Regions from separate parts of the Evansella sp. AB-rgal1 genome, predicted to be linked through region 1. Evidence: riboswitches for the same ligand, from Rfam matches in the RefSeq annotation. Region 1 holds a riboswitch; the other holds the start of a gene.

Region 1 (15,925 bases):
GAGCAATCCACTTTCGTTTACACCTGAATTAATAAAAATTCGCACCATAGGAACGGCAGTAAATAGTGTGATTGCAGTTCCTACAACCGCTGTACCTGAACGTGTAAATGCAGCCATGGCCATCTTACCGCTCATTCCATGAATAAATATTGTACAAATTACAACGATTAGAAAAACAAAGCCTGGTAAATAAAAGGGCTCTAAATTTGCACTTATATTGGAACCCAAAATATCAGACCAGCCTACTTGAATACTTCTTAGGAATGTTTTCAAAGGTAAAACTTCTAGTCGTGTTAAAACAAGAATAAAGCCAACAAGCAAGTAAGGAATCCACGCCTTTACTAGTGACAATTGAACTCTTGGTTTCATATCCGTATCATTTGCATCTAAATTACCAATCCATCCTTCAAGCCAGTTTTCTCTTTTAGGAAAATCCCATTCCTCTTTTGGTAACAAGAATCCTTTTTTCACCGCTGGAACCACAATAGCTAGGCCCACTAATCCACCAAAGATAGAAGGGAATTCAGGTCCTAAAAACGTAGCAACGAGAAAAGCTGGAACAGTAAAACTTAAACCAGCAAAAATGGCAAATTTCCAGATAGCTAGTCCTTCTTTCCATGATTTGTTTTCCCCGAAAAAACGAGTAAGCATAGCGACAATTATTAGAGGCATGGTTGTTCCAACGATAATGTCAATTTGCATCACTTGTGCAGCTATCTCTCGAAGGAAAAAAAACATACCTCCGCTTTCCGCTACATACGATTGAGCAACTTGCGTTATTGTTGCGCCTTCCTGCAACCCTTGATCAATCCCGACAATTACGGGAGTACCAACAGCCCCAAAAGAAACAGGACTACTATCAGCAATTAACGCTAGAACCACTGCAGCTAGTGGTGGAAAACCAAGCGCTACAAGTAAAGGAGCACCAATTGCAGGTGGTGTTCCAAATCCTGCTGCCCCTTCAATAAATGCACCAAATAGCCAGGCAATAATAATTAATTGAACTCTCCGATCCCCTGTTATTCCCATAAAACTCGTTCGAATCGTGTCTATTGCTCCTGAAAGTTTTAACGTATTTAATAATAAGATCGCCCCAAAAACAATATATAAAATAGAAATACCTACAATGATGCCTTCAATCATGGAAGCTGCAATAATTTGAAACGGTACTTGCCAATAAACTACAGCTAATACAGCCGTTGCAAATAGACTAATTGCCATTGCTTTCACTGCTGGAAATCGAAATACAACAAGAAATAACATGACAGATATAATAGGAGTGAGTGCTACAATCGTCTTCATATCCATTTCCTTTCTTTATGTAAAATCTATTAAATACTTAGCTTATCGCAAAGTACTTAATAGCAACAACATAGGTTTTATGCTTTACCCCTTTAGAAGGTTAAGTATTTCTTATGTATAAAAAGCATGTAAGAGACCTCTATACATACTTGTTACATTCCCCTATTCCACCCTAATTTATGAAAAATGTAGTTCATCTCTCTTTATTTCCCTGAAGCCAACGGTCAATTAAATCCATAGTAAAGCCCTTTTGATATAACTGCTGCTTTATCCGTTGATTTTGTTCCCACTCATCATATTTACTAAACTTCTTAAGTGCCTTTTCTCCTTGCTTATTCAGCGCCGTCCATTCAACATCTTCTACATCTTGCTCTTTCAAACTAACCTCTATGGCCTCATTGATAACATTGGAAGTATATCCTTTCTGAAGCAAAAATTGATATAGCTTTTGTTTTCTCATGCGTAGACCATCAGAACGATAACTAGAAGATTTTTTGATTGCAACAGCAATCGCATTATCTATTTGTTCTTGTAGCGGATATTCTTGAAGTGCTACATCAATTCGTTTTTGAGAAATTCCCTTTTCATACAATTCTTGCTCAATAAGCTTAGGACCTTTTTTCTGTGTGTTTTTTTTCGTTCGAACAAAAGCATTAGCGAACATTTGATCATCCAAAAACTGTAGCTCCTTTAGTCTGTCTAAAATTTGTAGAGCCTTCTCGTTTGGGATATCCATATCTTTTAGATAATCCAATACCTCTTTTTCCGAGCGCATCCGATAGGAAAGATAGTTTAGCGTTTTTTGAAAAGCTTTATCTATATTATCCTCCGAGCGAATTGTTTCAATATCTTCTTCCGACAATTCTAATCCTTTGCTTAAGTGACGACGTATTAAAATGTCCTCTGAGACAGTAAAACCGTACTGCTCTTCCTTGGATTTTGGATCTGTTATGTATACGTGAAATCTATCTTTTCTTTTTTTAGCAATTGTTATTTTGGATATTATGGGCATGCTCTCACCTCCTCCTTATACTATCATATCTACCTTGAAAATACGTATCACAGACTATCTAGTAATACTAACTTTGTTGTTTATTATTCCATTCGATTCAGCCCACTCCTTTCCAGTGGGGAGTTGCTGAGCCTCCTCACGACTCCGTCGCTGCGGTGTCTCGCCTTTACTCTGCTTCCCACCGGAGTTCGTGGACCTGCGCCCATTGCATATATAGTTAAAAATACTATCAATACTCATTGAGTATTTTCATATTCCATGGTGAAATAATCACTTTGATGGAAGTCTACTGAAAATCCGTAACCTCAATAAGTGGTTAACCTATCAAGTATATCAGAGTCTGTGTAAGAGCTGGTCCTTGAAAAAATGTTTCGTATTTCTGTTAAAAAGGGAATGTGGTGTATATAATTTAGCTATATGAGGAGGGGTTTCTATGAAAATTGCAATCGCAGGTGGATCTGGATTCATAGGAAAAACGGTTAGCTCGAAATTAATTGAATTGAATCATGACGTTTATATTTTGACAAGAAATCCTAACAATAAACAAAAAAAAGGTGTTCAGTTTGTTCAATGGTTGTCTAAAGGCTCTACGCCCGAGAAAGAGCTAGAAGGAATTGATGCTTTCATAAACCTAGCAGGAGAAAATTTAAATAGTGGACGTTGGACGAAAGCAAAGAAAGAAGAAATCTTACAAAGCAGAATTTCAGCTACAAACGAAGTTGTGCGAATTATTAAAGCCCTTAAAAAGAAACCGGAAGTACTAGTAAATGGATCTGCTGTCGGTTTTTACGGAACATCCATACAGAACACCTTTACCGAGGCAGACAGTCATCCCGGCAGTGATTTTCTAGCTACGGTTGTTCGTGAATGGGAAAATACAGCTTCAAAGGCATCGGACGACGTGCGTGTGGTATTCTCCCGATTCGGAATGGTGATCGACAAAGATGAAGGCGCACTCAAAAAAATGTTACTTCCCTTCAAATTGTTTATTGGAGGAAACTTAGGATCTGGTCAACAATGGATGTCATGGGTACACATTGAAGATGTAGCAAACACACTTATTTTTTGCATAGAAAACAAGCAATTAGAAGGCCCTGTTAATGTAACTGCTCCAAATCCAGTACGGATGAAAGAGTTTGGTAAAACAGTTGCTGCTGAGTTAGGACGCCCATACTGGGCACCTGTTCCTGGGTTCTTCCTGCGTGTGGCATTAGGCGAAATGAGCGTGTTGGTTGTAGAAGGCCAGCGTGTTTTACCGAAAAAATTAGAAGAAGCGAATTTTCAGTTCCAATTTCCTGAGTTGACTCCAGCTATTAAAGATTTATTATCATAGAGTACTTTATGTTCATTCTTTATGACGATGTTGCGGCGACGAGGCAATTCCACTTCCAATCTTGGGATTGTCTCGCAACTATTGCACCACGATCATGCAACTCCAACTCTTCTTTCTTTTCTCCGTTCGTGCTCCTTGAAGCTCCAGCCAAAACTGCATGTGAAAAGTGTCGACATTTGTATAACTTTTCCTGTTGATGGTCATACTAGTTAGGACAATAAAACAATGAGGTGAGCGAAATGGAAAGCAAGAAAAGAAAGATTAAAGACGAGCGAAAAGTGTTAAGTAAAACTCAAGAAGTATTATATCAACATGAGTTTAAAGCTGCTGATCGAGCTTTTAACCGTTCAAAAGGAAATTTATAATCTAGCTTTCCAACAACCAGATGAAAGGGTGACCTTCTATGCATAATGAAAAAGATCGCACTAATACAAACAATCAAGACACAGAAGACATCTCTGTAAACATTGAGGAAGAGTATTCCGAGGAACTTGCTGATGTAGAAGATCGTGAAGCTCAAGCACGTGCAAAAGCAGCAGATACAAGAGTACACAAAGATAATATATAATTAAAAGCGAAGCTTTTTCATGGTTCCTCTTTGCAATCATGAAAGAACTTCGCTTTTTTTATCAAAGAAAAACTTCATGTAAGATCCCCTCCCCCTTTAAAATATTGTGACACTATAAACTTTCTTTTCGTTTTCGGTGTTCAAAAGAAGAAATTAAAGGTATCATTAGAGTGTAACTAATTTTTATATAAGGGGAATAGATCAAAATGATGATGGTGGATTTTCCAGTTTTTCTATTTTTGTTTCTCTTGATCGGCCTAGGGTTATTTATACTTAACATCGTTACAAGTATTTGGGCTTATCGAGATTCATTGCGGCATGGAAATAGTAAAGAATTCAGTATCGTTGTTTTAATAGGCACATTATTTTTCCCTGTAGTTGGCCTTATCGTTTATTTAGTGATTCGGAAGGATGCATGATTCAAAGAACCATACATCTAAGAAAATTCCTTTCATTCAACTCCATTGTAAAAGTAAGTACACATTTCAATACACGTACTGAACTGTAAAAAATATGAATTAATGAAAGGATAGGTGAGCGTATGAGTTCATTAACGCCTTGCTTGTTAGGAAAAAAAGTATTTATGGATGGAACAAATCAACGTTATTATGTCGTGAAATATGAGGAACATAGCGGCAAAAAAAAGAAGAATGTCCTCTTGTTTGATCAAGATGCCCCGGTTATTTTTGCAGTCATTAATCATGATGGGAAATTCCTTGATTCTTTCTACTTGTCTAACAAAACAACAGAAGATTCAGCTCAAGCATTAGAAAGATACAAACAAATCGTAGAAAGAAAAAAACGTCATAAAGTTACTCAAGACGATTTGAGGGACTCTTTAAAATCCGTAGATGATGCAAAAATGAAAAACGAGCACATCAAAAAACATCTAATAGATGAGCATTTAGAAGATATTAAACACCTATGGCCCTCTCGTCTTCTGACTCTTCAAATAACAGAAGGTAAATCAGAAAACTCCTTAATTATAGACGCACTAAGGATTGCTGTGGATGAAGCAAACCCAGTAAAGTCTTTCCAATTTTTAACTCTACACAGATTCGATTCTCTTATCCCTATATTAGGAAAGCATATTGAAAGTCAGCCACAACTGATTGATGAAATCTCCAATTACTATTTAAGTCATGACCACAAGGACATTGTTGAAGAATTCCTTTATGAAGCAGTAAAACATATTCCAATGCAAGAACAAGCATTGATTGAGAAGCTATTACAAACAGCGAAACGAATGGATCATATATATTATTCCAATGTTTTACGTCATGTACTTGGGAAATTTTTCAACCGTGTGAAAAAGGAAACTGGTGAAGCACCAAAGGATTGGTTAAAAGAAATGATTCAAGACCGAACTTTGAAACATTCCATTGTGAAAGAATTAAAGAAGAAAACAGGTTAATAAAATCACCCAACAACAGACAAGGGGCTGAAAGAGTTGTATTTCAACTTTTCCAGCCCCTTTTTTATTGATGTGTTCGTCTTGCAAAGTCCACGAAACGAAATTTATCTGGTCGATGGCGAGATTCTGTATATTGAAAAATACTTGCATCATCAAAATAGACGAAATTTTTCACAACGACGATATTGGAAAATCCCTCGAGATGCAGCAATTCTCTATCCTCTTCTGTTGGTTCAACGACAACAATTTCTTTTTTCGCAAAACTTATTTTTAAGCCTAATTCATTTTCAATATATTCATAAATAGAATTCTTACAGATTTCTTTCGTAAGTGTAGTAATATATTCTTGGTTAAAAAAGTCTTTATCCAGGATAATTCGCTCTCCATCGATTTCCCTTACTCGATGAACCTCCCATACCTTTCCCTTTGTTGGGAGTTTGAGGGTCGTTGCAAGTTCAACAGTCGGTGTAACTAACTCTAACTTCTCTACATGGGTTTGATGGTTCCCTCCTAATTGGTCGGCAAGCTCTTTAAAGCTGACGAGACCTGAAATAGGAAAATCAAATTTCTTCGCATCTAAAACAATGGAACCTTTCCCCTGCACTTTTTGAATAAACCCGTTCTGTGCAAGAAGCGTTAATGCTTTTCGAATAGTTTCTCTCGATGTATCAAACATTTCCATAAAATCATGCTCTGATGGAAGTTTCGATTGTGGAGCGTATTTCCCCTTACGAATATCGTCTGCAAGGTCCTGATAAATCTGAAGATATTTATTTTTCATTCTGCATCACCATCAATAAGTGTATCATTCTTTCTTTAAATGATAAACAAGCGACTCATACGGTCGTAACGCTATGTGAGATGGGTTTGCTTCAGAATCATCGTAATTCGATAGGATTAGTTCACAGTGATAGTCCGCTAACTTTTGTTTTCCTGAAAAAGTAAATTTGGCAGTTTCTTCGTAGAAGTTGTTGACTACCAAGAGTATTTCGTCGTCGTATTCGCGAATGTATGCAAATAGCTGTTTATCGCCTTCGTGCAGGAGTTGATAATCTCCGTGGGTGATGATGTCGTACTCTTTTCGGAGCTGAATGAGCTTTTTGTAAAAATAAAATATGGAGTCTGGATCATAGATTGCCTGCTCTGCATTAACTTCCTTATAGTTGTTTGTGACATTGATCCACGGTGTGCCCGTTGTGAAGCCGCCGTGCTCTGTGCTGTTCCATTGCACAGGTGTTCGTGAGTTATCACGGGATTTCTCTTTGATGATTTCCATGATTTCTTGTTCTGTGCGGCCTTCTTCTTTCATTTTTTTATAGATGTTTAAGGTTTCTACGTCGCGATATTGGTCAATTGATTCAAATTTCGGATTGGTCATTCCGAATTCTTCCCCTTGGTAAATGTACGGGGTTCCTTGCATCATGTGTATGGTTGTTGCGAGCATTTTGGCTGATTTATTGTGATACGTTTCGTCGTTTCCGTAGCGACTTACGATTCTTGGCTGGTCATGGTTGCACCAGAATAGGGCGTTCCAGCCGCCACCTTTATTCATTTCCACTTGCCATGTGGAAAGGATTTGTTTTAGCTTTTGAAAGTCAAAAGGAGCCTTTGTCCACTTTTCTCCGTTTGGATAATCCACTTTCAAATGATGGAAGTTGAATGTCATGCTGAGCTCATTTCGTTCAGGGTTTGTGTATTGAATGCAATGATCTATCGTTGTGGAACTCATTTCTCCGACAGTCATGACGTCATATTTGGAAAAAACTTGTTTGTTCATTTCTTGCATAAATTCGTGCACCCGTGGTCCGTCGGTGTAAAACTTGCGACCATCTCCTGGTTGGGTAGAGCCATCATCGTTTGGATACCTCTGATCTTTGGAGATTAAGTTAATTACATCTAGTCGGAAGCCGTCCACTCCTTTTTGGAACCAATAGTGCATCATGTCATACACATCGTCACGAACACTTTCGTTTTCCCAGTTGAGATCAGCTTGTGTTACGTCAAAAAGGTGTAAGAAATATTGGCCTGTGTTTTCGTCGAATTCCCAAGCGGAGCCACCAAATTTGGACTCCCAGTTTGTTGGTTCTGCTCCGTCCACTGAATCTTTCCAAATATAATAATTACGGTATGGGTTGTCTCTTGATAAAGCAGCCTTTTTGAACCATTGATGTTCTGTGGAAGTGTGGTTCACCACGATGTCCATGATTACTTTTATGTTGCGATTATGTGCACCCTCTAGTAACCTATCGAAATCCTCCATCTTGCCATATTCTTCGTGGATGTTGTAATAATCGCTTATGTCGTAACCATTATCATTTTGGGGTGATTTATAAATAGGTGTAAGCCAGATCACATCTACGCCTAGTTCATTTAAATAATCTAATTTGTCGATTATCCCTTGAATATCTCCTACACCATTGCCTGTTGTGTCGTTAAAACTTTTCGGATAGATTTGATAAACGACGGACTTTCTCCACCATTCGTTCATGTTCATAGCATACCCTCCATACTGAAAACACTATTTGTCTCTCTTTCTTATAAGGTGACCTATTTTAGTCATGCCCTACATTTCATTTCTCAAAAGTAAAATTTGGTGTGGGATTAGTTTTTGTTGTAATTCTATTGTAATTTGTATATACAAGTTAAGTCAAATGATCATGTTAATGAATTGGAAATTGGGATTCCCATTGCCACCTTCTTTCCGCTCCTTCGGGTATTGAAGTGGACTTCCAATTCCCGTTGCTACCTTCTTCCCACTCCTTCGGGAATTGAAGTGGACTTTCGATTCCCTTTGCCACCTTCTTTCCGCTCCTTCGGGAATTGAAGTGGACTTTCGATTCCCATTGCCACCTTCTTCTCGCTCCTTCGGGAATTGATGTGGACTTTCAATTCCCGTTGCCACCTTCTTCTCGCTCCTTCGGGAATTGAAGTGAACTTTCGATTCCCGTTGCTACCTTCTTTCCGCTCCTTCGGGAATTGATGTGGACTTTCAATTCCCGTTGCCACCTTCTTCTCGCTCCTTCGGGAATTGAAGTGGGCTTTCGATTCCCGTTGCCACCTTCTTTCCGCTCCTTCGGGAATTGAAGTGGACTTTCGATTCCCGTTGCCACCTTCTTCACGCTCCTTCGGGAATTGATGTGGACTTTCGATTCCCGTTGCCACCTTCTTTCCGCTCCTTCGGGAATTGAAGTGGACTTTCGATTCCCCTTGCCACCTTCTTTCCGCTCCTTCGGGAATTGAAGTGAATATGCTTCTATGTATCTTTGCAAACGAGATTACGAAGAGCCGATGACGCCTGGAGCTAGACAACTTTCTAAGTTCAAAAAGGTTTCTTATCTTTTAACCAAAAAACCCATGGTTCCTTAAAGGAACCATGGGTCAACACTTAAACGATTTAGTCTACCACAATAATTTTCCGCTCCACATGTTCGTGTAATTCATCATCTTCTATATGAATGACAACATGATAGTCACCCGCGTCCTCAAAGCGATGTGTTAGAGAATATACTCCGTTCTCCACTTCTTCTGCATCTAGCCATTGATGAACTTCGTCACCGTGCTGATATATTTCAAATCTTACTTCTCCATTTGACCAAGGACTTCCATGCCACTCAATTGCAACAATAAGGTCTACTTCCCCATCTACTGAAACTTCTTCAGCAGATTTCCACTCCACGTTCATGTGCTCATGAAGTTCGTGGTGGCCATGATCGCCACCATGAGATTCATGACCGTGATCGCCATGATCATGATGACCACCCTGCTCTTCATGATCTTCGTCCAAGATATCTTCAGGTACATCACCAATGATGATTTCGCCCACTGGCATCACGTGCATGTCACGCGCTGTCACATGTGGTTGAATAAAATAAAGATTTTCTTCGGTGAATTGATAGACGATCTCGTAGACTCCATCTTCCTCTGTTAAGTCAGCTTCCACAAATTCACTTTCGTCTTTGTTTCCACGCTGCCAAATTTCAAACAACACTTCACTAGCATCGTTCACCTTTTCATCTCCTTGAGTAACAAAGGCTTGCAATATCACATCTTCAAAAGGATCTGCTTCTTCAGGAGCAATAATCTCTACTTCTAGTGGAGCAAAATTAAGCTCCGGTTGAGAACCATGTTGGTGATTATTTGAATCACCGCACGCAGTTAAAAATATAATGAAAGACAAAACAAATAGACCTATTTTCCAATATCGACTCATTTTACACACCTCAGTTATCACATGTACTCTCTATCCCCTATATTGTATACGATAGTAGCTACTATGTATAATTAACTGCATAAAAATAGTGGAAAGAATATGTTATTCCTTCCATATTCTTTCCACATTCACACCTTTTTTATCTAAAGTTAATAAAAACACATCTGGGTTTGATAACCGTTTCCATTGTTCAAAACCAAATTTATGATCGAAATAATATAATAATAATGCCATTAAATTTCCGTGAGTAACGATTACAGTAGATTCATCTTCACTTTGCACGATGTCGTCTATGACACTTACCACACGACTTAATGCTTCTTCACTGGATTCTCCACCTACGTACTTTATATTCATGTTTTCAAAGGTTCGTTCTAGTTTTTCCAACCAATCATCCAGATCTTCCGTGCTCAAAATTCTTTCAGAAAGTCTTGGGTCTATATCTATATCCATGTCTCTATCCTCAGAAAGAGGCTTAATTGAATCAATTGCTCTTTGAAATGGACTTGTTATTATACGATCAATTTGAATCTTTGAAAATAATTTTACTAAAGCAAAGGATTGTTGAACCCCATCTTCCGTAAGCAAAGATTCTGGTGGCTGCCCCTCTGCCTGACAATGTCTTACAATGTAAATTTTTTGCATGTTTACAGTGCTCCTTTTTAAAGTATAAAGAAATGTAATGTTATTTCTCTTACTCTTTTTTAGGTAAATGGACTGTCTTTCTTTCAAAGATTACATATAATTTCTTTCTAATTATATCCCTTTAGATAGCATTCTATATATGTACGAAAATTTTTCTTCATCTCTTTCGGAAGTTCCTCGATAGGAAAGTAGGACACCTGTATAGATTCTATTCCATCTACTTTCAAAGAACCTCCTACTATATCATTTGATTCATAGAGAGCGGTTACAGAATAAAATTGATCTCCATTTGGTAACTTGATATAGAACTCTGGTCCAGAGAATATGCGTTGAAACCTAAGTTTTCCAAGAAGTAATCCAGTTTCTTCTTGAACCTCTCTTCTTGCGGTATCTTCTAGCGATTCTCCTAAGTCCATTAGTCCTCCTGGTAATCCCCACTCACCGTCTGGTCGCTGTTGTAACAACAACTCTTCCTTTTCATTAAATACTAGAACTGCTGCACCAACTAAAATTAATGGTCTCGTTCCTACTAATTTACGTAAATCTTTCACATACTCCATACTTCACCTTCTATGTTTTACATACGCAATAATCAAATAGTATCATATTTACCAAATAATTTGAATTTTTTACAGTATATTTTTATATATTGATTGCAATTTCAAATTATGACGATATATTGAAGTTTATGAACTAAATTGACTAGTTAGGGAAAAACTGATACTATCACTTTAACACTTTAATAGGTTGTTCAAAAAGTCCGGTAAAATTCACACATCGAATTTCTTCGTTGGCCTGCTTTTACGTTCCTCACGTATTACCTGTATACGTTCCGGTACTCAAAGCTACGCCGCCTCGAACTTCTCGATCCTTTTTATCCTCCTTTTTGAACACACACTTTAATAAAACGCGGTGAATGCTATGGATAAAACTATAGCGGGAGCAGCTTCTGGAGAGTCCGCATAAGCGGCGCCGAAGGATTCACAATCTCAGGCAAAAGGACAGGAGAGTAACAGGATGATTTTTGTTCGTTATTCTATTGCCTATTTGAGATTGGATGTAATCCAATCTTTTTTTATTTTTAAAAACACGATAGAGGTGACTAGTATGGAACAAAAACGTGCAATAGTGAGTGTCATTGGAAAGGACCAAGTTGGTATTATCGCGAAGGTAACAACAGTTTTAGCAGAAAACAATATCAATGTACTCGACATAAGCCAAACGATTCTACAAGATTTCTTTACGATGATGATGTTAGTAGATGTGTCAGAGCTAGATGACTTAGACTTATTACATGAAAAATTTGAAGAAACTAGTAAAGAACTCAGTTTGAAAATAAATATTCAGCTAGAAGATATCTTCCAAGCAATGCACCGAGTGTAAAAGGAGAGATTGAGGATGAACATAGCTTTTGCGGAAATACAAGAAACGATACGAATGGTGCAAATGGAGAGCTTAGATATTCGAACTGTGACAATGGGAATCAACCTTCGAGACTGCGCTGACTCCGATTTTTCCAAATTAAATAAACGAGTTTATGAAAAAATTACTGGTTATGCAAGCAACTTAAAATCTGTTGCTGAGCAAGTAGAAAAAGAGTATGGAATCCCTATTATTAATAAGCGTATCTCTATTACCCCTATTGCTGAAATTCTTGGAAATGCAACGAAGGAAGAAGCAATTGAATTAGCGAAAACCCTCGACCGCGCAGCCAAGGAATTAGGGGTAGACTTTATTGGTGGATATTCGGCACTCGTTCATAAAGGAATATCAAAAGGAGATCAAGTGTTACTTGACGCACTACCCGAAGCCCTTAGCGTTACTGAACGAGTATGCGCATCTATTTCCGTTGCTACAACACGAACGGGAATTAATATGGATGCGGTTCGCCAAATGGGAGAAATTATCAAGAATGCCGCTGAGCTAACAAAGGACCAGAACGGAATTGCATGTGCCAAGCTCGTTGTATTCTGTAATCCTGTGGAAGACAATCCGTTTATGGCTGGTGCTTTTCACGGTGCTGGCGAAGGGGAAGTCGTTCTCAACGTTGGTGTTAGTGGACCGGGTGTTGTACTAAATGCATTGAAACGCTATCCCGATGCTGACTTAGGTCAAGTGTCTGATGTTATTAAGAAGACTACTTTTAAGATTACTCGCGCTGGAGAATTACTAGGCCGTGTTGTTGCTGAACGTCTTGGTGTACCATTTGGAATCATGGATTTATCATTAGCTCCAACAAATGCCATGAACGATAGTGTTGCAGAAATCCTTGAAGAAATTGGGTTAGAACGAGTTGGAACTCATGGAACAATCGCTGCTCTTGCTTTAATGAATGATGCTGTGAAAAAAGGTGGAGCTATGGCCAGCTCTTATGTTGGTGGTTTAAGCGGGGCCTTCATCCCTGTTAGCGAAGACAACGGGATGATTCGTGGAATTGAAGAAGGTGCCCTAACACTATCAAAACTCGAAGCAATGACCTGTGTATGTTCCGTCGGACTCGATATGATTGCCCTAACAGGGGATGTTACTCCTGCAACGTTATCGGCGATTATTGCTGACGAAGCTGCGATTGGCATGATTAATAAGAAAACAACAGCTGTTCGTGTTATTCCTGTTCCTGGGAAAAAAGAAGGGGAAATGGTCGAATTTGGTGGTCTATTGGGTCGTGCACCTGTTATGGGCGTAAACCCATTTAGTTCGGAAAAACTCATTAGCCGTGGTGGAAGAATCCCAGCTCCTTTGCAGGCGTTGATTAATTAACTTGTGGGAGGCGTGTGATTGGTGGAACTACACCAATTACATGCCATCCTGTCTAACCTGCTACCGTGGTAGGTGATACTACAATGGCCCCCAACTCAAGAACCTCCTGCCCACTATTCACTTCCAAAAGTTAGTGCTATACTAAACTGAAAATCTAGCATTCGAAGGAGAAAATAGGGTGGAACGGAAACTTCTCATTTTTCAAAAACATAAATGGATCAAAGTATTTATCACTGCTGTTATTTTGATTGGGGCAACATCCATATTTCTATATGTACAAAACAATGTTTTAACCGTGACGAAACTTGAAATACAATCTGAAAAACTACCATCTAACTTCGATGGATATAAAATTGTTCAGCTCTCCGATTTGCACAACAAATACTTTGGAGAAAATCAAAAGACTCTTATTAGAAAAGTAGAAACGTTTGAACCGGATATCATTGTTTTCACAGGGGATTTAGTAGATCATTCTAAACCAAACTTAGAAGCAGGTATTGTGTTAATGGAGGGTCTTGTGGAACTAGCACCAGTGTATTTCGTTACAGGAAATCACGAATGGTATAGTACTGGATTTTCAGAGTTGGAAGAACAATTAGAGACACATGGAGTTATCGTTCTAAGAAATACATTTGAACAAGTTGCTATGGGTGATCAACATATAACTATTCTAGGCATCGATGATCCTATGAGCAGCCCCGGAAATGATAGAGAGTTTATTAACGACCAACTCTCCTCGATAACTGAGGAACTAGGGTTTCCAGACAACTATACTATTCTCTTATCTCACCGTCCTGAGCATTTAGGTCTTTATGCTTCCCATGAAATGGACCTTATCTTCTCCGGTCATGCGCATGGAGGACAGGTTCGTTTGCCGTTTATCGGCGGGTTAGTTGCTCCTAACCAGGGCTTATTCCCAACGTATACTGCAGGAATGCATGAGCTAGACTCCTCTATTCTCATTGTGAATCGTGGTCTCGGAAATAGCATCATTCCTCAAAGACTATTTAATCGACCAGAGATTATTGTAGTGGAGTTGGTAGCAAAGTAAAAATCAGGTAGATATTCCTCTACCTGATTTTTGAATAGATGCAAGTATTTCGAAGCTCGGTACCATCTGCTGAAACATCATCATGCTTTAAAATAACATCAAGTGAAAATCCCAACCTCTCCGCTACAGCGCGGCTTCTTATATTTTTCTCATCACAACAAATTTCTACACGTCTTGCTTTAAACTCTTCAAAGGCAAATTCCGCAATACGTCCAGCTGCTTCGGTGATATAACCTTTCCCACTTTGACGAGTATCGATCCAGTAGCCTATTTCAAACTTAGGAACATCCCAATCTATTCTATGTAACCCGGAAGATGCGATATATTCACCCGTTTCCTTATGAAAAACTAGTAACCTTAAGTCCTCTCGAGTTAAAAATTTCGCATGTGCTTCGCGAATGTTTTGCTCCACTTCTTCTACTGTTTGCTCTTTTTGCGCAAACGGCATCCAAGGCTTTAATTCCTCCATTGATGCAGTCATTGCCTCGTGAACTACCTTTCCATCACCTGGTCTCGGCATACGGATTAATAATCTTTCTGTGTAAAACTCATTTGGGAAATCTAACAAAATTGGCTTCACTCGCTTCGCCCCCTTTCGATATTAAAGAGTATTCTAACATGATACACTCACAAATGCTTTCTTTTTTTGAAAAGCTTTGTTAATGGAGAACGTTTATTTTAATTCAATGTTAATTTCCGAAAGGTCCGCGATTCCTTGATAAGCTATTGTTTGAAAAAAAAGAGTATGACGTTCCTTGTAATTTGACAAAACCGTCCTGAAGAAGCTTCGATATGTCAAGAAAACGTGCTTTATTTGACAAAACCGTGCTTGATTTTTAAGGATATTTAATTAACAACAAGGGCCCCACATCACATCATTAATTCCCCTAAAAAAAGAGTAGAAATACTAGTTTACAAGATGTAAAATGAATATACATTTCCACAGTAATATCTTATCCATTTCGACATACAGGAGGGAAGTACAGGATAAATAGAAAAACGAATGTATAAATCAATCTTAATTTTTCTGAAATATCAAATTATTAGTAAAGAGGTTGATGAAAAGTTGACAATGGATGCGAAAGATCTTCCAATGAAAGAAGCGACGATATTTAGTCATGTTGGGAATAAGATTATAACAGATGATCGTGAAATTAAGATTATTGCTAGGTTAGAGGAACCTCTCATCGTCATTCTAGGAAATGTATTAAGTGAGGAAGAGTGTGATGAATTAATTCAGTTATCCAAAGATAAAATGGAACGTTCGAAAATAGGAAATACACGATCAGTAGATGAACTGCGAACTAGTAGCAGCACGTTTTTACAAGAAGGAGAAAACGAGGTTGTTGCTAGAATAGAAAAAAGAATCTCACAAATCATGAGTATTCCTGTAGAACATGGAGAAGGCGTTCAAGTTCTCCATTATCAAATTGGTCAAGAATACAAAGCTCATTTTGACTATTTCTCATCGGCAAGCAATCGAGTAAATAACCCTCGGATTAGCACGCTTGTTATGTATCTAAGTGATGTGGAGCATGGTGGAGAAACCTATTTTCCGAAACTTAAATTCTCCGTATCTCCACAAAAGGGAATGGCCGTGTATTTTGAATACTTTTATAATGATCCAGCT
Region 2 (15,925 bases), on a different contig from region 1:
ACAAATTTTAGTTACAATAGGGATTGTTGCAGTTCTTATCTTTGTAATGAGAAGATTCATATTACCGAGACTTATGCGTAGTCGTGGTCCTTTTGTTCAACAGCAAGTTCGAGCACAATCGAATTCTACCAACGCAATGAAAACAAGTAATCGTCCTGTACAATTCCATAAGAAAAAAGAAAAGAAAAAAGCTATCTCAAGACCACTTATAAAGCGACAATCAAATGTAAAGCTTACGGTCATTGAAGGAAAGAAAAACAAAAAGAAGAACCGAGCTTTATTTTAAATGCTTGGTTCTTTTATTTTTTTGCTATGTTATAGGACAATGCCTATTACTGTACAATGTTGATTTTTATGTAACGTGCGAGCCTCCTATGGGAAAAGCACACTGAAAGACCCTACTGGGAGGTAGCGACCCAGAAAACCAAAACTCCTATACTAAGAATCATCAACAACCTTTAACAGAAACTATTTTTATAAGGGGTGGTGATAATTGTGAACGTTTTAGATCAGATACTATACATTCCATCGGAATTACTTGTTTTTGCGCTCCTTTTACTTGTAGGAGGTATTTATTCGACAAGGCATAGACAGACTGGTCTTCAAGTTTTCTATTTATCTTTATTTTCTTTAAGTATAGCTTATATTATTACCTTATATTTTCCGTTTATTTATACGAATGACAAGTTAGTTCCAATTACACATCCAAATGTTCAGTTGGTCGTTACGGTTTTTTCCTTTTTCATACCATTAGCACGAACGAGATTTCAACTAATGATGTGCTTTTTACCTCCAGTTATTTTTTGTTTGTACCTCCTCTCCTATTCTAGTACCCACATTCTCTCTATCGTAGGAGGGATACTAATTGGTGGTTTTATTATCTACACTTTTTATCGAACTTTGGATTGGATTGGCGGAATGCCTGAGCCTTACTTGATAATATCAGCTATATTACTCCCCATATTTCTTGCAGCCATCATTTTCCCTAATGAACAGTTGCTTTTATATCCAGGAATCTTACTCGGCACAGGATTGGGAGCTATTTTAGAAGTAATAAAAGTAAGGATGGACGAGAGGAATACGACATTTAATAAAATGGTTTCATATACTATAGCAGCAGGTGGTGTTGTTCTATTCTATGGAACAGAGTATTTTATTGGTGCATGGATCCCTTTTACGAAGATTTCAATTGGAATTATTCTTGGTCTATGGATTACTTTTGTAGTACCCTTTTTGTTAGTATCTTTTAGAATTTTTCGTAAACAAGAGCGCAGTAAATTATTATAAAGTTAATATTATTCACTAATAGGACCATTTTTTCAAAAAATTTGCTGTGCTTTCTTCCCCTAATTTAATTAATTCTAATTTTTGATCTCCCTTTATGGAAAATTGGGTAGTTGAAATGTGTTGTGCTGGAATAAAAATAATGTTTTTAGAATGGGATTTCGAAATGTAACGTTGGTCGTGTGCTGTTCTCATTGTGTCAATCATTGAATGTAACATCGCAAAGGCATTGGTTACTTCCTTCGGTTCTATTGTATCCCTAGAGGGAGACAATCGGAACCCTAATACGGGTCGCTTGATTTTTGTCATATCTTTATCTGTAAATAGCCAAATGGGAAAGTTACTTAATACACCTCCATCAACAATTAATGATTCTCTCCCAGTGTTTTTGTTCGTTAGCTTTACCGGTTCAAAGAAGAACGGCAAGCTGCTACTCATTCGAATTGCTCGTGCAATAGAAAAAGTATTAGGATTTAACCCGTATTTAGGTAAATCATCTGGGAGAATCAGAATCTGGCCATTAGTTAAATCAGATGCAACCATTTTTAAAGATCCTGGTAAAATGTCTGCAAACGTGGAAACCCCCTTTTGTTTCAGTATTTCTTCTAACCATTGTTCTAAAATTTCTCCTTCGTATATTCCCATTTTTCGATACAAACGAATCCATCGATAGAATCGAAAGAAAAAATTTTCATTTGAGGAATCAAGCAAAGAAGATACATCAAATTCTTCAAATAGCTTCTCAATCTCTTCACTATTAAACCCAGCAGTAATAAATGCAGCAATAATAGAGCCAGCACTTGTTCCTGCTAAGCGTTCAAAAGACATATTTTCTCGTTCCATGATTCTCAGTGCACCAACAAAAGAGAATGCTTTTATTCCACCACCTGCAAAAACGCCATCTACCTTCAACATTTTAATTCCCTCCTATATAAGTGTAGTAGGAAAGGAAGAAAAAAATGCCAAGAACCTAACAGCTCGAATTAAAACACAAGATTCTGTAATGACACCCCTGAAAATACGTGGGTTCATGGTAGTCAAACTTATGTAGTATGACTAACTTTGTTGGATTGTGTTCTATTCACTACTGCATTATCTGGACTAGGTAGTAAATGTAGGATAAGAAAAGCGCAAGGCGCCCTCTCAGGACCGAAATGCAAATGTTCTGGACGATAAAAAGTGCTTTTTACTTTTTAATCGGCCAGGTTATTTGACACGAGGTCCTGGCGCCTGGAGCTAGACACCTTTCTAAGTTCAAAAATTATATACTTTCTTACCTTTTAAGAAAAGCGCAAGGCGCCCGCCTATCGGCGAAAAGCAAATGTTCTGACCGATAAAAGTGCTTTTTACTTTTAATCGGTCAGGTTATTTGACACGAGTTCATGGCGCCTGGAGCTAGACAACTTTCTAAGTCCAAAAATGTTATACTTATCTTTCAAAAAAAACAATCTCACTATGAATAGTTAAGATTGTTCTCCCATTTCATCGTTTTTCTTTTGTACATCTCTAAGATCTTCTACTCGCTCTGGGTTTTCTTCAAAATACTGTACTAAATCTCCAATACGATCGATAGCATCCCAACTTATGTGATGCTCAATTCCTTCTACATCTGCATAGATATTGTCGGTATTTACGCCGATGATTTTCATAAATTCCTCTAAGAGGTCATGACGGTATACTAGCCGTTTCCCGATTTTTTTCCCTTTTGGGGTTAGGATTAGACCTCTGTATTTTTCATAAACTAGGTATTCACTTTTATCCAACTTTTGAACCATTTTTGTTACCGAGGATGGATGCACCTCTAATGCCTCTGCTATATCAGAAACTCTGGCATATCCTTTATCTTCGATCAGTAAATATATTCGTTCAATGTAATCTTCCATACTCGGTGTTGGCATATGTTTCCCTCCAAACAGACTTGAGACCATTATTAATATTTTATGTAATCTTCCTTGTTATGTTCTTCTATTATGTAAAATTATACTATAAAACAACTGCACGTACTAGAAAAGTGGGCTTTTGCTAAGTAGTAAGTTTATTTACATTTTTAAAACAAGTCATATTATCACTATGTAGACACTACACTTTACTACTACAATCAGCAATAAAAAAGAGGATTCCCATTATAAGGTTATCCTCTCATTACTATTTCTATTATAGCCCACATTTTAATTGTGCACTACAATTTGTACAAGTATTACATCCACCAATATCTTCTACTGTACCTTTTCGACAAACAGGACACGTATCTCCTACTTCACTTCCATAAGTTACAGAAGTACTTCGTAAATCTGCAATTGTGTCGACTAACACAACTTGTTTTTTCTTATTTTTATCGTCTTCGATAGGATCTCCAGCGAGTTCAACTGCATACATATCATTCTCTTCTGCCTTCAATGTAAGAACTTGAGAATCACGACTTCCATCTACATAGACAGTTCCGCCTTTTGCTCCACCTTTATAGAGACGCTCGTAAACCTTTTTCACCTGCTCTACAGTGTACCCACGTGGAGCATTTACCGTTTTACTTAATGAACTATCTACCCAACGCTGAATAACACATTGTACATCTGCATGAGCCTCAGGAGACAACTCCATACTTGATACAAACCAACTTGGCAAGTTATTTGGGTCAGTTTCAGGATGCTTCTCTAAATATTGCTGTAAGATTTCTGCTTTCACTTCGATAAACTTTCCTAAGCGACCACTTCGGAAATACGAAAAGGAAAAATACGGTTCTAAGCCAGTGGAAACTCCAACCATTGTTCCAGTACTTCCTGTTGGGGCAACAGTTAGTAAATGAGAGTTTCTTATCCCATATTTTAATATACCTTGTCGGATATCTTCAGGCATTTTTTTCATAAAACCAGTATTAATATATTTCATTCGAAGGTGCTGTGTTTCTTGATCGTTTGCACCAATTAAGAATGGAAAGCTTCCCTTTTCTTTCGCAAGCTCAATACTTGTACGATAAGCTGATGTAGCAATCGTTTCAAATATTTTATCAACAAGCTCATTACCTTCCTCAGAACCATACACAGTCTCTGTATAGATTAATAGGTCATGTAGACCCATTACCCCTAAACCAACACGGCGTTCTCCTTGCGCTTGCTTCGTATTATCTTCTAGAAAATACGGTGTCGCATCAATAACGTTATCTTGCATACGAACACCCGTTGCTACCGTCTGTTTTAGTTTTTCATAATCAATTGTTTTATTTTCTTTATCAGCCATTTCTGCTAAGTTAACAGCTGCTAAATTACATACAGAATAAGGTGCAAGAGGCTGTTCTCCACACGGATTCGTTGCTACTACTTGCTGGCCATATGCTTTTGCATTTGTCATTTCGTTGGCATTGTCGATAAAGAAAATACCTGGTTCAGCAGAGTAGGTTGCACAAATGTTAATTAAGTTCCATAGCTCTTTCGCTTTAATCCTACGGTATGTTCGAACACCAAATCCTAGTTTTTCCCATTCTCGAACGTCTCCGTAATTGTGCCACTCACGATTATATGCTTTCATCTCTTCCTCATTGTAATTTTCTACATCTGGGAATCTAAGATCATAGTCCGCATCTTTCTCTACTGCTTCCATAAATTCTTTCGTAATACAAACAGAAATATTTGCACCTGTTAAGAATTCAGAATTGTTTACGGTATAATTACCACCAATCCGAAGCTTATCTTCGGCTTCTCGAATTACTTTTGGATCGAATCCTCCTGTACCAGGAATATGTTTGTAATTCATGATGCTTTGGTACATTGCTTCGTCTAATTCTGAAAGTGGTGTAAAATGTAACTTTTCCTTAATAAGACGTTTTATATTATCATCTTGTGTATTTTCTAGTAAGTATCGTAAAATTCTAGGGTTTTGCATCTTAGAGATAATAAATTCTAAAATGTCAGGATGCCAATCTGCCAACATTATCATTTGTGCGCCACGTCTTGATCCACCTTGTTCCACCAGATGCGTTAGCTTGGCAATATCGTCTAACCATGATACAGAACCAGATGATTTTCCATTTACTCCACGAGCAAGAGTGTTACGAGGACGTAATGTGGAACCATTTGTTCCAACTCCTCCACCACGACTCATGATCTCCATCACTTGTTTACGGTGGTCGGATATTCCTTCACGAGAATCCGCAACAAACGGCATAACGTAGCAGTTAAAATAAGTCACATCCGTCTCTGCTCCCGCTCCGTACAGAACTCGTCCTGCTGGCACGAAGTTCATATTTACAAGTTCATGGTAAAATTTCTCAAAAGATTCTTGGCGTCTTACAGGATCTACTTCTACCTCAGACAATCCACGAGCATTTCTCTTTGCTATCTGTTCATAGTATATCTCTAGAGGCTTGTCAATGGTATCAAGAGAACGGTTTACAATTCCAGTTTTCTTTTCCTCAGGATCATCCAATACACCAATAAATTCATTGTCAACTGCAATGTTTGCTCGGTTCTCTTTCCAGTTTATATCAACGATAAAACCGAACCCTCGAGCTGGAAATTTTGGATCTGCCTTCACAGTCAATACTACAAAATCTCCTGCTTTTAATGTTTTTTTCTCTGTGTCTTTAAATGTATAGCGGTCTAACATGACCAACCGCGATACTCCACTCTGCTTTATTTTCATATCTGGAGTAACTGGAAACACTTGAGGAAACTGCTTAATATCTTGATTAAGTTCCTCTATGTTGATCGTTTTTTCTGACATAAATGTCGTCACAGGCCTCCGCTCCCTTTCCTACAAATTTTGGCATTATTCTACTTAATTTAACTTCCATCCTACTATCAATAGATAGTGATTGTAGTTCAAAGTCTACTATATCTAGTTGTTACATATGATCTTAGTTGTGTTGGCAACATATGCCAGTGCGCTTATATGCAAGATTTACTATATCACATTTAAGGAACCACATCAATATATTGTACTACGATTAAACACAAAAATACTATATATTGATTTCAGTAAGCTTTACATAGGATTTGTCAACTTTGATATTCTTACTAAAAGCGAGAAATTTATAGAAAAATAGAGATTAAATACTACTATTTCTTAAAAATGATAGATTTTAAAAATTGCACTAGAATACACATTGTGTTCTACATAATTCGCATCTTAACGACAAAGTACCACCAAAAAAAGAGGGTGATAAAAAAGAGAGTACCTCTCATTCCTTACCAGCCTCCGTTAAAACAAGTCAATTTCTAATTAAATATAAAGCTTAGTATTTAAAATTCCATTTATCCTTTGCGTATTTCAAGTTGACTAAGTCTTCTACTTCCTTTTCTTGTTCCTCCGAAAGTTCATATGCTTGCAATTCCATATTCAAACCCTTTTCAAACCCTGTAAAAAATGCTTTCTTCATATCATCTAACTGAATATCTTTTTCTGATAAATCATTAATCGCTACGGCCTTTTTCTTAAAAGCTGATTGCATTCGTTGTCGTACACGTTCACTAGAATATGTAAATAGATCGAAGAGCATATCTTCATCTAAGGTTCGGATAATGGAACCATGCTGAAGTATAACACCCTTTTGCCTCGTTTGAGCGCTCCCAGCAATTTTTCTACCTTCCACCACTAGTTCATACCATGAGGGCGCATCAAAACAGACAGCAGATCGAGGATTTTTTAATTGTTCTTTTTCTTCTTTTGTTCTTGGAATAGAAAACTCTGCTTGTAAACCTAATAAGCGGAATCCTTGAAGTAACCCCTCTGAAATTACTCGGTACGCTTCCGTTACAGTTGCAGGCATATTAGGGTGCTCTTCAGATACGATCACACTGTACGTTAGTTCATCATCATGCAATACCCCTCGTCCTCCAGTAGGTCGCCTAACAAAACCTAATCCACGTTTTCGAACAACATCCATATTAATTTCTTTTTCAACCTTTTGAAAATATCCGACAGATAATGTGGCAGGGTTCCAAGCGTAAAAGCGTATTACCGGCTGTATTTTTCCATCACGATGCCAGTCCATTAGCTTTTCATCTAAAGCCATATTATAAGCAGGACTTTTTTTTCCTGAATCTACAAAAAACCAAGTTTCCATATCTCACTACCTCACAAATAATGTATTTCTTTACCTATCATACAAGAAAAATGGCGAGCATGAAAATAGAGTGCTCACATATTTCTTTTTTAAGTAATTGCATGATTTGTTATTTACGTATATCATTTATAATGGAGTAGAAACAATAGATAGAGAAAGAGGAGTGGTCTGATGCCTACATTATCGACATGGATTCTCATTATTTTGACTTTGGCTTTAATCATTTTCATGATTCTACGTATGAAAAAACCTAGTTATTTAAAAACAGTAGAACAAGAGGAATTCATCCAAAACTATCGTAAGGCACAACTTATCGATGTAAGAGAAGATAGAGAATATAAAACAGGTTATATATTGGGTGCTCGTAACATTCCATTATCCCAATTACGCCAACGGATAAATGAGGTGCGACCTGACAAGCCTGTTTATATTTATTGTCAAAATGGTTCTCGTTGTATTCAAGCAGCAAAGTTCCTTCGTAAAAAACGTGGGGTTCAAGAAATTGTTACTGTTAAAGGTGGATTTAGAAAGTGGACAGGCAAGGTAAAAAAGTAAAAAAGTTCGACTAGACGTAGATATAAGTATTTTGTTACCTTCATTAAACCAAAACCTCTTCCCTTATTAAGGAAAGAGGTTTTTTTATTAAGCTTCTGTTGTATAACGTAGAATTGGCTTTCTTGCTGCAGTAGTTTCATCCAATCGATCGATCACAGTATTGTGTGGTGCTTCTTGAACGATCTCAGGGTTCTCTTCAACTTCCTTTGCAATTTGAATCATAGCATCAATAAATTCATCTAACGTTTCTTTAGATTCTGTTTCAGTTGGCTCAATCATCAAACATTCTTCCACATTTAATGGGAAGTAAATCGTTGGCGGATGATAGCCAAAGTCTAATAAACGTTTTGCAATATCTAATGTACGAACCCCTAGTTTCTTCTGTCTACGACCTGATAATACGAACTCATGTTTACAATGCTGTGTATATGGTGCATCATAAAACGGTTCTAGACGCCGGAACATATAATTCGCATTTAACACTGCAAATTCCGAAACTTTTCGTAAGCCCACAGGCCCCATTGTACGAATGTACGTATATGCTCTTACATTAATTCCAAAGTTCCCGTAATACGGCTTTACACGACCAATAGATTGAGGGATGTCATAATCAAATCTATAAGTATTGCCATCTTTGACTACCATTGGTTTAGGTAAAAATGGAACAAGCTCTTCTTTCACACCTACCGGACCAGAGCCAGGTCCTCCTCCTCCATGTGGAGTTGTAAATGTTTTATGCAAGTTCAAGTGAACAACATCAAATCCCATATCTCCTGGACGAGTAATTCCTAAAATCGCATTGGAATTCGCACCGTCATAATAAAGCTTGCCACCTGCTTCATGAACGATTGAAGCCATCTCCACTATTTGTTCTTCAAAAAGTCCTAATGTATTAGGATTCGTTAACATCAATGCTGCAGTATCTTCTCCTACTACTTCACGTAAGTGTTCTAGATCTACTAATCCTTTTTCATTTGAACGTACAGTAATAGAATCAAAACCTGCAACGGTTGCAGATGCTGGATTCGTACCGTGTGCAGAGTCAGGAACAATAACCTTTGTACGTTGAGTATCTCCATTGGCTTCGTGAAATGCACGAATCATCATCAAGCCAGTCCACTCACCATGAGCACCTGCTGCCGGTTGCAGTGTCACTGCATCCATCCCTGTAATTTCTGCTAGGGAGTTTTGTAACTTATACATTAGCTCTAAAGCACCTTGGAGTGTAGACTCTGGTTGATATGGATGAATATGAGCAAAACCAGGAAATCTTGCTACATCTTCATTTATTTTTGGATTATATTTCATCGTACAAGAACCTAAAGGGTAAAAACCTGAGTCCACTCCATGGTTTCTTCGAGAAAGAGCTGTATAGTGACGAACAATTTGCAGTTCTGAAACTTCAGGAAGTTCTGCATCAATTTTACGTTGAAACTGTGATGGAACAAGTTCATTGATATCTATTTCTGGTATATCAAGTTCAGGCAAGCTGTACCCAACTCTTCCTTCTTTACTTATTTCGAAAATTAATGATTGATCTTGTTGTATATTCATTTGACTCCCCCCAATACTGATGCAAACTCATCAATTTCTTCTTTTGTACGTAATTCTGTTACGGCAACTAGCATCATATTTTCTTTATCAGAGTAATCACGAGAAAGATCATAACCACCTAAAATGTTTTTTGCTAATAATTCTTCATTTATTTCTTTAATTGGTCTTGATAGGCGGATTACAAATTCATTAAAAGTCGGTGCGCTATATACCACTTCTACACCATGTTTTCTTAATTCCTCTTTTGCATAGTGTGCTTTTTGAATATTTTGATTAGCAATATCTTTGACACCAGTTTTGCCTAATGCACTCATAGCAATGGATGCACCAAGTGCATTAAGTGCTTGATTAGAACAAATATTACTTGTAGCTTTTTCACGACGAATATGTTGCTCTCTTGCTTGTAACGTTAACACAAATCCACGTTTTCCTGTTTGATCTTTAGTTTGACCAACCAATCTACCTGGAACTTTACGCATTAGCTTGTTAGTTACTGCGAAATATCCACAGTGAGGACCACCTAATTGTGTAGGAATACCAAACGGTTGCACATCTCCAACAACTACATCTGCTCCAAATTTTCCTGGAGGTTGTAATAAGCCTAAGCTAAGTGGGTTAGAGGAAACTACGAATAACCCTTTTCCTTTATGTGCAATAGACTCAATTGCTGATAAATCTTCAATATTTCCAAAAAAGTTAGGATATTGAACAACAACACATGCAGTATCGTCACCATATTGTTCTGAAAGATGATCTAGATCGGTAACACCATCTTTTTCATCAATTTCTACAACAGTAAGGTTTTGCCCCTTTGCATTTGATTTTAACACTGCTCTAGATTCTGGATGTACTGTTTTTGATACAAGAATAGTTTTCTTTTTCGTATGCCCTGCACTCATCATCGCAGCTTCTGCAAGAGCTGTAGGTCCATCATACATAGATGAATTTGCAATATCCATCCCCGTTAATTCACTAATCATCGTTTGAAATTCAAAGATTGCTTGCAACTCACCTTGAGAAATTTCTGGTTGATATGGTGTATACGCAGTATAGAACTCAGAACGTAGTAACATATGATTAACAACAGTAGGAATATAGTGTTCATACACTCCAGCACCTAAAAAGGAAGTAACCTCTTTCAGATTGAGGTTTTTCCCAGCAAGACGTTGCATCTCTTTCACTAATCTTGTTTCGTCTAACGCTTCTTCTATGTTCAGATCTTCTTTAAAACGAACTTCTTTTGGAATATCCGCAAAAAGCTCATCAATATGGTCAATTCCAATTGTATCCATCATTTCTTTTTGATCTTGCTCCGTCATTGGCAAGTAACGAAATTTCACGATAATTCATCCCCTTTTTCTTGTTTTATAGCATGTTAATTGGAACGCTTATAAAATGGTGTAGCTACTACCTTTGCTTTTAAAAGACGCTTACGTACTTGTACCTCTACTTCTGTATCTAATGCAGTGAATTCCTTATTCAATATAGCTAACCCTATATTCTTCTTTAATGTAGGTGATTGAGTTCCAGTAGTAACAAAACCTATTTTTTCCCCATCCTTAAACACTTCATAATCCGTTCTAGGAATCCCTTTATCAATCATTTCAATTCCTACAAGCTTTCGAGATGGTCCACCTTCTTTTTGTTCTTTTAATACTTCTTTCCCTAAGAAGTCTTCTTCTTTATCCGTTTTTACCGCAAAACCAATCGCTGCTTCTATAGGAGTGATGTCTTTCGTTAGTTCTTGCCCATATAGCGGTAAGCGTGCTTCAAATCGAAGGGTATCCCTTGCTCCTAGCCCACAAGGTACAATTCCCTCGTCTTTTCCTGCATTCAATATGGAATTCCATAGAATTATCGCATCATCCGGATTACAATATATCTCAAATCCATCCTCCCCCGTGTATCCTGTTCGGGAAATGAGCACGCTCTTGTCCGCTAACAATACGCCCTCTTTAAACTTAAAGAATGTTATTTCAGATAAATTTGTTGATGTTAGTTTCTGAGTAATCTTCTCGGCTAATGGTCCTTGAACTGCTATCTGTGCATAACTATTTGAAACATTCGTAACTTCTACATTACTAGTAACATGACTTTTTAACCATTCAAAGTCTTTTCCTATATTAGAGGCGTTAACAACAAGTAAATAATCCTCTTGCCCACGTTTATACAAAACCAGATCATCTACTGTTCCACCATTTTCATAACACATCGCTGAATATTGACAAGCATTATCTTTCACTTTAGCGACATTATTTGTAAGGACTTTTTGAAGGAAAGCTAATGCATCTTTTCCTTTTACCTCAATCTCCCCCATATGAGATACATCAAATAATCCCGCTTTCGTACGGACAGCTTCATGCTCTTCTTTAATACTTGAAAATTGAACAGGAAGGTCCCATCCCCCAAAATCAATCGTTTTTCCATTATACTGTGCATAAACATCGTATAAAGGCGTTTTATAACCTGACAATTGTTCCACCTCCATAATAATAAGAACCAATAAAATGATAAAAGATGACAAATAGACAAGCGTATTCGAACCCGTGAATTACTCCTTTTACACAAAAATAGGCAAAAAAGACAGAGACATGCCTACAATGTAGTATAAGCATGTCTCTGTCTTTCTTACCTGAGAGTTTTTCCTTTTTTTATGTAGGCTAAATTTGATGATAGCAACTAATGATTGTATCGCGTGTCGCGATTTTCTAGTTTACTAAGATTAAACAGTACCTATTATCTCGTCTAGCCATAAAAAAGGTTGCCCCTTGGGTGGCCCGAGTAAACGAGCTCTTTCCAGAGGTGCGTCAAATAAGAGTCTTTTTGCCTGAGAGATTCATGGAATTCCACTTGCTCCTTCGGCGTCGTTCTATATAGAACGATCTCTCCCCTTAAAATCATTCGCAATATTAAGTAGTCCTTACATGTTTGTTAACAAATACGTCCATACTAAAAAAGATTATCATCCTCTATTTTACATGTTACCACTTTTCTTTTTTTCCTGGCAATACACTTTTTCTTTTTTCAAAGTTTCTGTTACTAAAAGGAACTCTTTTTAACGAAATTATATTGCATTCTTTCTTTTAGATTAACGAAAATATGACTACACTACAAGGATAAGGGCTTTTACTTCTGAAAGGAGGAAGTGGGAATGATACCTAGTATAAAGTTTGATGAGGACTGGACAGATCAATTTCTAGACTCTATTGAAAACAACCGAGGACTAGGGAATTGGTCAAAGTACAACATGGCTTTAACTGCAGGAAAAAAGAAGTTGATCGAAAATTTCCATGGACTAGTGGCAACAAAGCATCTACCCGACTTAACAATTTACCCTCACCAGTATGAAACTGCGCAAACAGTTATTGAAAAGATGAATGGTAAGGCTGTTTTAGCAGATGAAGTGGGTTTAGGAAAAACAATAGAAGCTGGACTAATATTAAAAGAATATATGATACGTGGTCTTGTAAAAAAAGTACTAATTTTAGTTCCGGCTTCTCTCGTTACCCAATGGTGCAGAGAATTAAATGAAAAATTCTTTATACCGGCAATAGAGCAACGAAAACGTCCTGCATGGGAGCATGTGGATATCACTGTAACATCAATTGATACAGCAAAACGAGAGCCACACGCTTCTGTTATTCAAGATATTGATTACGACTTTATCATCGTGGATGAAGCTCATAAATTAAAAAACAAAAACACAAAAAATTATCAATTTGTTCGAAGTTTAAAGAAGAAATTTTGTCTTCTTTTAACTGCTACCCCTGTACAAAACCGATTAAGTGAAGTGTTCCATTTAATTTCTTTATTAAAACCAGGATATTTGGGCGATGAATCTAGCTTCGAAGAAAAATACAAAAATGAAGAAGACCATGAACAGTTGAATGAATTGATTCAAAAGGTGATGATTCGAAATAGAAGATCTGATTCCGGTATGAATTGGCCAAAACGGAAAGTGGAAACAGTACCAATTACATTTACTCCTGAAGAAAGACAATTATATGATGCTGTAAGTGAATTAAAGAACATATACAGTAGAAACAGCGGAGACGCTGGACAAGGGATTTCCTTTACAACATTAACCTTACAACGAGAAGTTTGCTCCAGTAGAGAAGCGGCCTTCATGACATTAAAAAACCTAATGGAGCAGTACCAAAGTTATCCCAGCATTATGAATGACTTGCAATCTATTGCAGAAAAGATTAATGCTGTAACTACCAATTCAAAAGCAGAGAAGGTATTGTCTCTAATTCAGCAATCCGATGAAAAAGTAATCATATTTACGGAGTATCGAGCTACACAACTTTTTTTACAATGGTATCTAGCACAGCATGGAATTCGATCGGTACCTTTCAGAGGAGGATTTAAAAGAAGCAAAAAGGATTGGATGAAGCAGCTCTTTAAGGATCAGGCACAAGTTCTTATAGCTACAGAAGCTGGTGGCGAGGGGATTAATTTACAGTTCTGTCACCGGATGATCAATTACGATTTGCCATGGAATCCTATGAGGATTGAACAGAGAATAGGACGAATTCATCGACTTGGGCAAGATAAAGACGTAGAAATATATAACTTCGCAGTACAAAGTACAATTGAAGATCACATCTTACAATTATTGTATAAGAAGATTGGTCTTTTTGAAGGGGTTATTGGAAAACTAGACGATATTCTCGAGAAATTTGCAGATAACCAACTTGAAGAACATGTATCAAATATTCTTCTTCACTCAGAATCTGAAGGAGAAATAAGAGTAAAAATGGACAATTTATCATCCATCATTGCCCGTTAGAAAGGATGTATATTCAATGAATCAAACGGAGATTCACGATTATATAAAGCATTTTTTTATTGAAAATGAAAGTGAAATTCTTGAAGAATCAGATGGTCACTTACACATACAGTTATCAATTGACATGGATAAAGCATTAATGAATCGTCCGTTCTACTGGCACTATCTTGAAAAAATAAACGGTATACCTAACCCAATGAGACTAACCTTAATTACAAACACAAATAGTGCTCCTGAAGATGTAAAGGGAGAGCTTATTCACTTTGGCTCTCCTCGTCTTCATCAAATTTTCCAGACTTCCAAAGAGTTAGGTAGCAAATCGCTACTATACGAATCAATTCAGACCACGGGTGCAACAGAACCACTTAGACCTTGGCTTCTTCTTAACGGTTCCGTGTCATATCGGTGTGACCATAAAAAAGATCAATTCTTTTCTATTGGCTTAAGCCTCATTACAGGAGAAATGATTCGTGATATGCATGATAAAATTTCTCATCGAAACTTCGTGGAAAAAATACCAAATTACTGTTTTACAGTAAGTCCCATTATTAAACCTAAATCTGGTATAGAACGAATGAAAGCACACTTAATGAATGAGATAGAAAAAGAGGATCATACGTGGGCATTGGAAGCAATGAATCGTTTAAAGAAGGATGAACAGTTATTATCTGCTTTCTATGATGATGAAGATGAAAAACCAGAATCATATTATCAAGAAAGGGAAGCTATAAAATCACAATATGAACCAAAAGTTGAGATTTCTATTATTAACGGTGGTTTATTTTATATTCACAACCACCCTTTGCGATAGATTCGTATGAGGGTGGTTACAAAGGTTGGAAGGCCTTCCTATATAGAAAATAGGTACGTAAACTGGATAAATCCAATACGTACCTACCATTGTTGTATGACTTCTACTATTTATAAGATTTTTTCCACTTACTAACTGACTGAGATATAGCAAAAGGAATTAACCCAAACATACTTTGGGATTTCGGGATTTTACTATTTTTCCGTTCTTTCCTTTTTGCAATCTTCTCATCTCGTGGTTGATCAACATAGGATACAAACTGTTGAGTTACATATTTAATGTAATCATTGGTTTTCAACCTAATCACACTCTCTTCAAAATAGTCTCTTTACTATCTTTTCCAAATACTAATAAATCTTATACATCCATTTTTTCTTGTAGCTCCCTTACTGTCTGTTGAATGGACTTAGTTTCAGTATCTATTGTGAATTTAGCCTGTTCATATTTAGGTAATCTTAAATTAAAGCGTTTCTTTAAACCTTCTAATCCTTCTTGTGTGATTGGCCGATTGGAATCATGTTTTATTCGTTCATAAATTGTATCAAAATCAGCTTTTAAATAAATAATGACTCCATTACGATTCATTACATCAAAATTACGTTGATTTTCAATAATTCCTCCACCAGTAGCGATAAGCACTTTCTCCATTTTACTACATTCTTTCAATGCAGTAGTTTCCCATTCTCGAAAAACCTGTTCTCCGAAAGTTTTAAATATTTGAGGAATTTCCATTCCATGCTTTGCTTTTATAAATTCATCAAGATCTATAAAAGTGTAACCTTGCAGTACTGAAAATGCTTTACCAATCGTTGTCTTTCCTGAACCCATGAAACCAATCAAATAAATAATATCCTTTTTCATTTTATATGTG

Evidence for each region. Region 1 has a riboswitch for glycine ahead of ACERII_RS18330 (ACT domain-containing protein). Riboswitches for the same ligand answer to the same signal wherever they lie in the genome.
Region 2: linked by a shared signal. The riboswitch ahead of gcvT (glycine cleavage system aminomethyltransferase GcvT) and the one ahead of ACERII_RS18330 (ACT domain-containing protein) in region 1 are both predicted to bind glycine.

The regions. Positions count from the first base shown of each region.
Region 1 is NZ_JBGUAU010000023.1:61,553-77,477, forward strand. Features, by position in the region: gene ACERII_RS18265 (L-lactate permease) at 1-1,302, opposite strand, end outside; gene recX (recombination regulator RecX) at 1,496-2,314, opposite strand; gene ACERII_RS18275 (TIGR01777 family oxidoreductase) at 2,748-3,647, shown strand; gene ACERII_RS18280 (YfhE family protein) at 3,887-4,012, shown strand; gene ACERII_RS18285 (YfhD family protein) at 4,051-4,215, shown strand; gene ACERII_RS18290 (PLDc N-terminal domain-containing protein) at 4,422-4,634, shown strand; gene ACERII_RS18295 (hypothetical protein) at 4,757-5,629, shown strand; gene treR (trehalose operon repressor) at 5,694-6,410, opposite strand; gene treC (alpha,alpha-phosphotrehalase) at 6,435-8,123, opposite strand; gene ACERII_RS18310 (hypothetical protein) at 8,372-8,791, opposite strand; gene ACERII_RS18315 (FixH family protein) at 9,024-9,839, opposite strand; gene ACERII_RS18320 (histidine phosphatase family protein) at 9,942-10,484, opposite strand; gene ACERII_RS18325 (NUDIX hydrolase) at 10,592-11,044, opposite strand; glycine riboswitch at 11,424-11,499, shown strand; gene ACERII_RS18330 (ACT domain-containing protein) at 11,592-11,867, shown strand; gene ACERII_RS18335 (PFL family protein) at 11,883-13,244, shown strand; gene ACERII_RS18340 (metallophosphoesterase) at 13,423-14,295, shown strand; gene ACERII_RS18345 (GNAT family N-acetyltransferase) at 14,315-14,875, opposite strand; gene ACERII_RS18350 (2OG-Fe(II) oxygenase) at 15,299-15,925, shown strand, end outside.
Region 2 is NZ_JBGUAU010000025.1:51,015-66,939, reverse strand. Features, by position in the region: gene ACERII_RS19095 (SA1362 family protein) at 1-286, shown strand, start outside; gene ACERII_RS19090 (hypothetical protein) at 496-1,287, shown strand; gene ACERII_RS19085 (patatin-like phospholipase family protein) at 1,303-2,199, opposite strand; gene mntR (transcriptional regulator MntR) at 2,748-3,182, opposite strand; gene ACERII_RS19075 (vitamin B12-dependent ribonucleotide reductase) at 3,439-6,000, opposite strand; gene ACERII_RS19070 (lipoate--protein ligase family protein) at 6,512-7,342, opposite strand; gene ACERII_RS19065 (rhodanese-like domain-containing protein) at 7,514-7,897, shown strand; gene gcvPB (aminomethyl-transferring glycine dehydrogenase subunit GcvPB) at 7,985-9,451, opposite strand; gene gcvPA (aminomethyl-transferring glycine dehydrogenase subunit GcvPA) at 9,448-10,791, opposite strand; gene gcvT (glycine cleavage system aminomethyltransferase GcvT) at 10,827-11,924, opposite strand; glycine riboswitch at 12,257-12,352, opposite strand; gene ACERII_RS19045 (DEAD/DEAH box helicase) at 12,603-14,243, shown strand; gene ACERII_RS19040 (YqhG family protein) at 14,260-15,054, shown strand; gene ACERII_RS19035 (YqzE family protein) at 15,161-15,352, opposite strand; gene ACERII_RS19030 (shikimate kinase) at 15,412-15,915, opposite strand; gene comGG (competence type IV pilus minor pilin ComGG) at 15,912-15,925, opposite strand, start outside.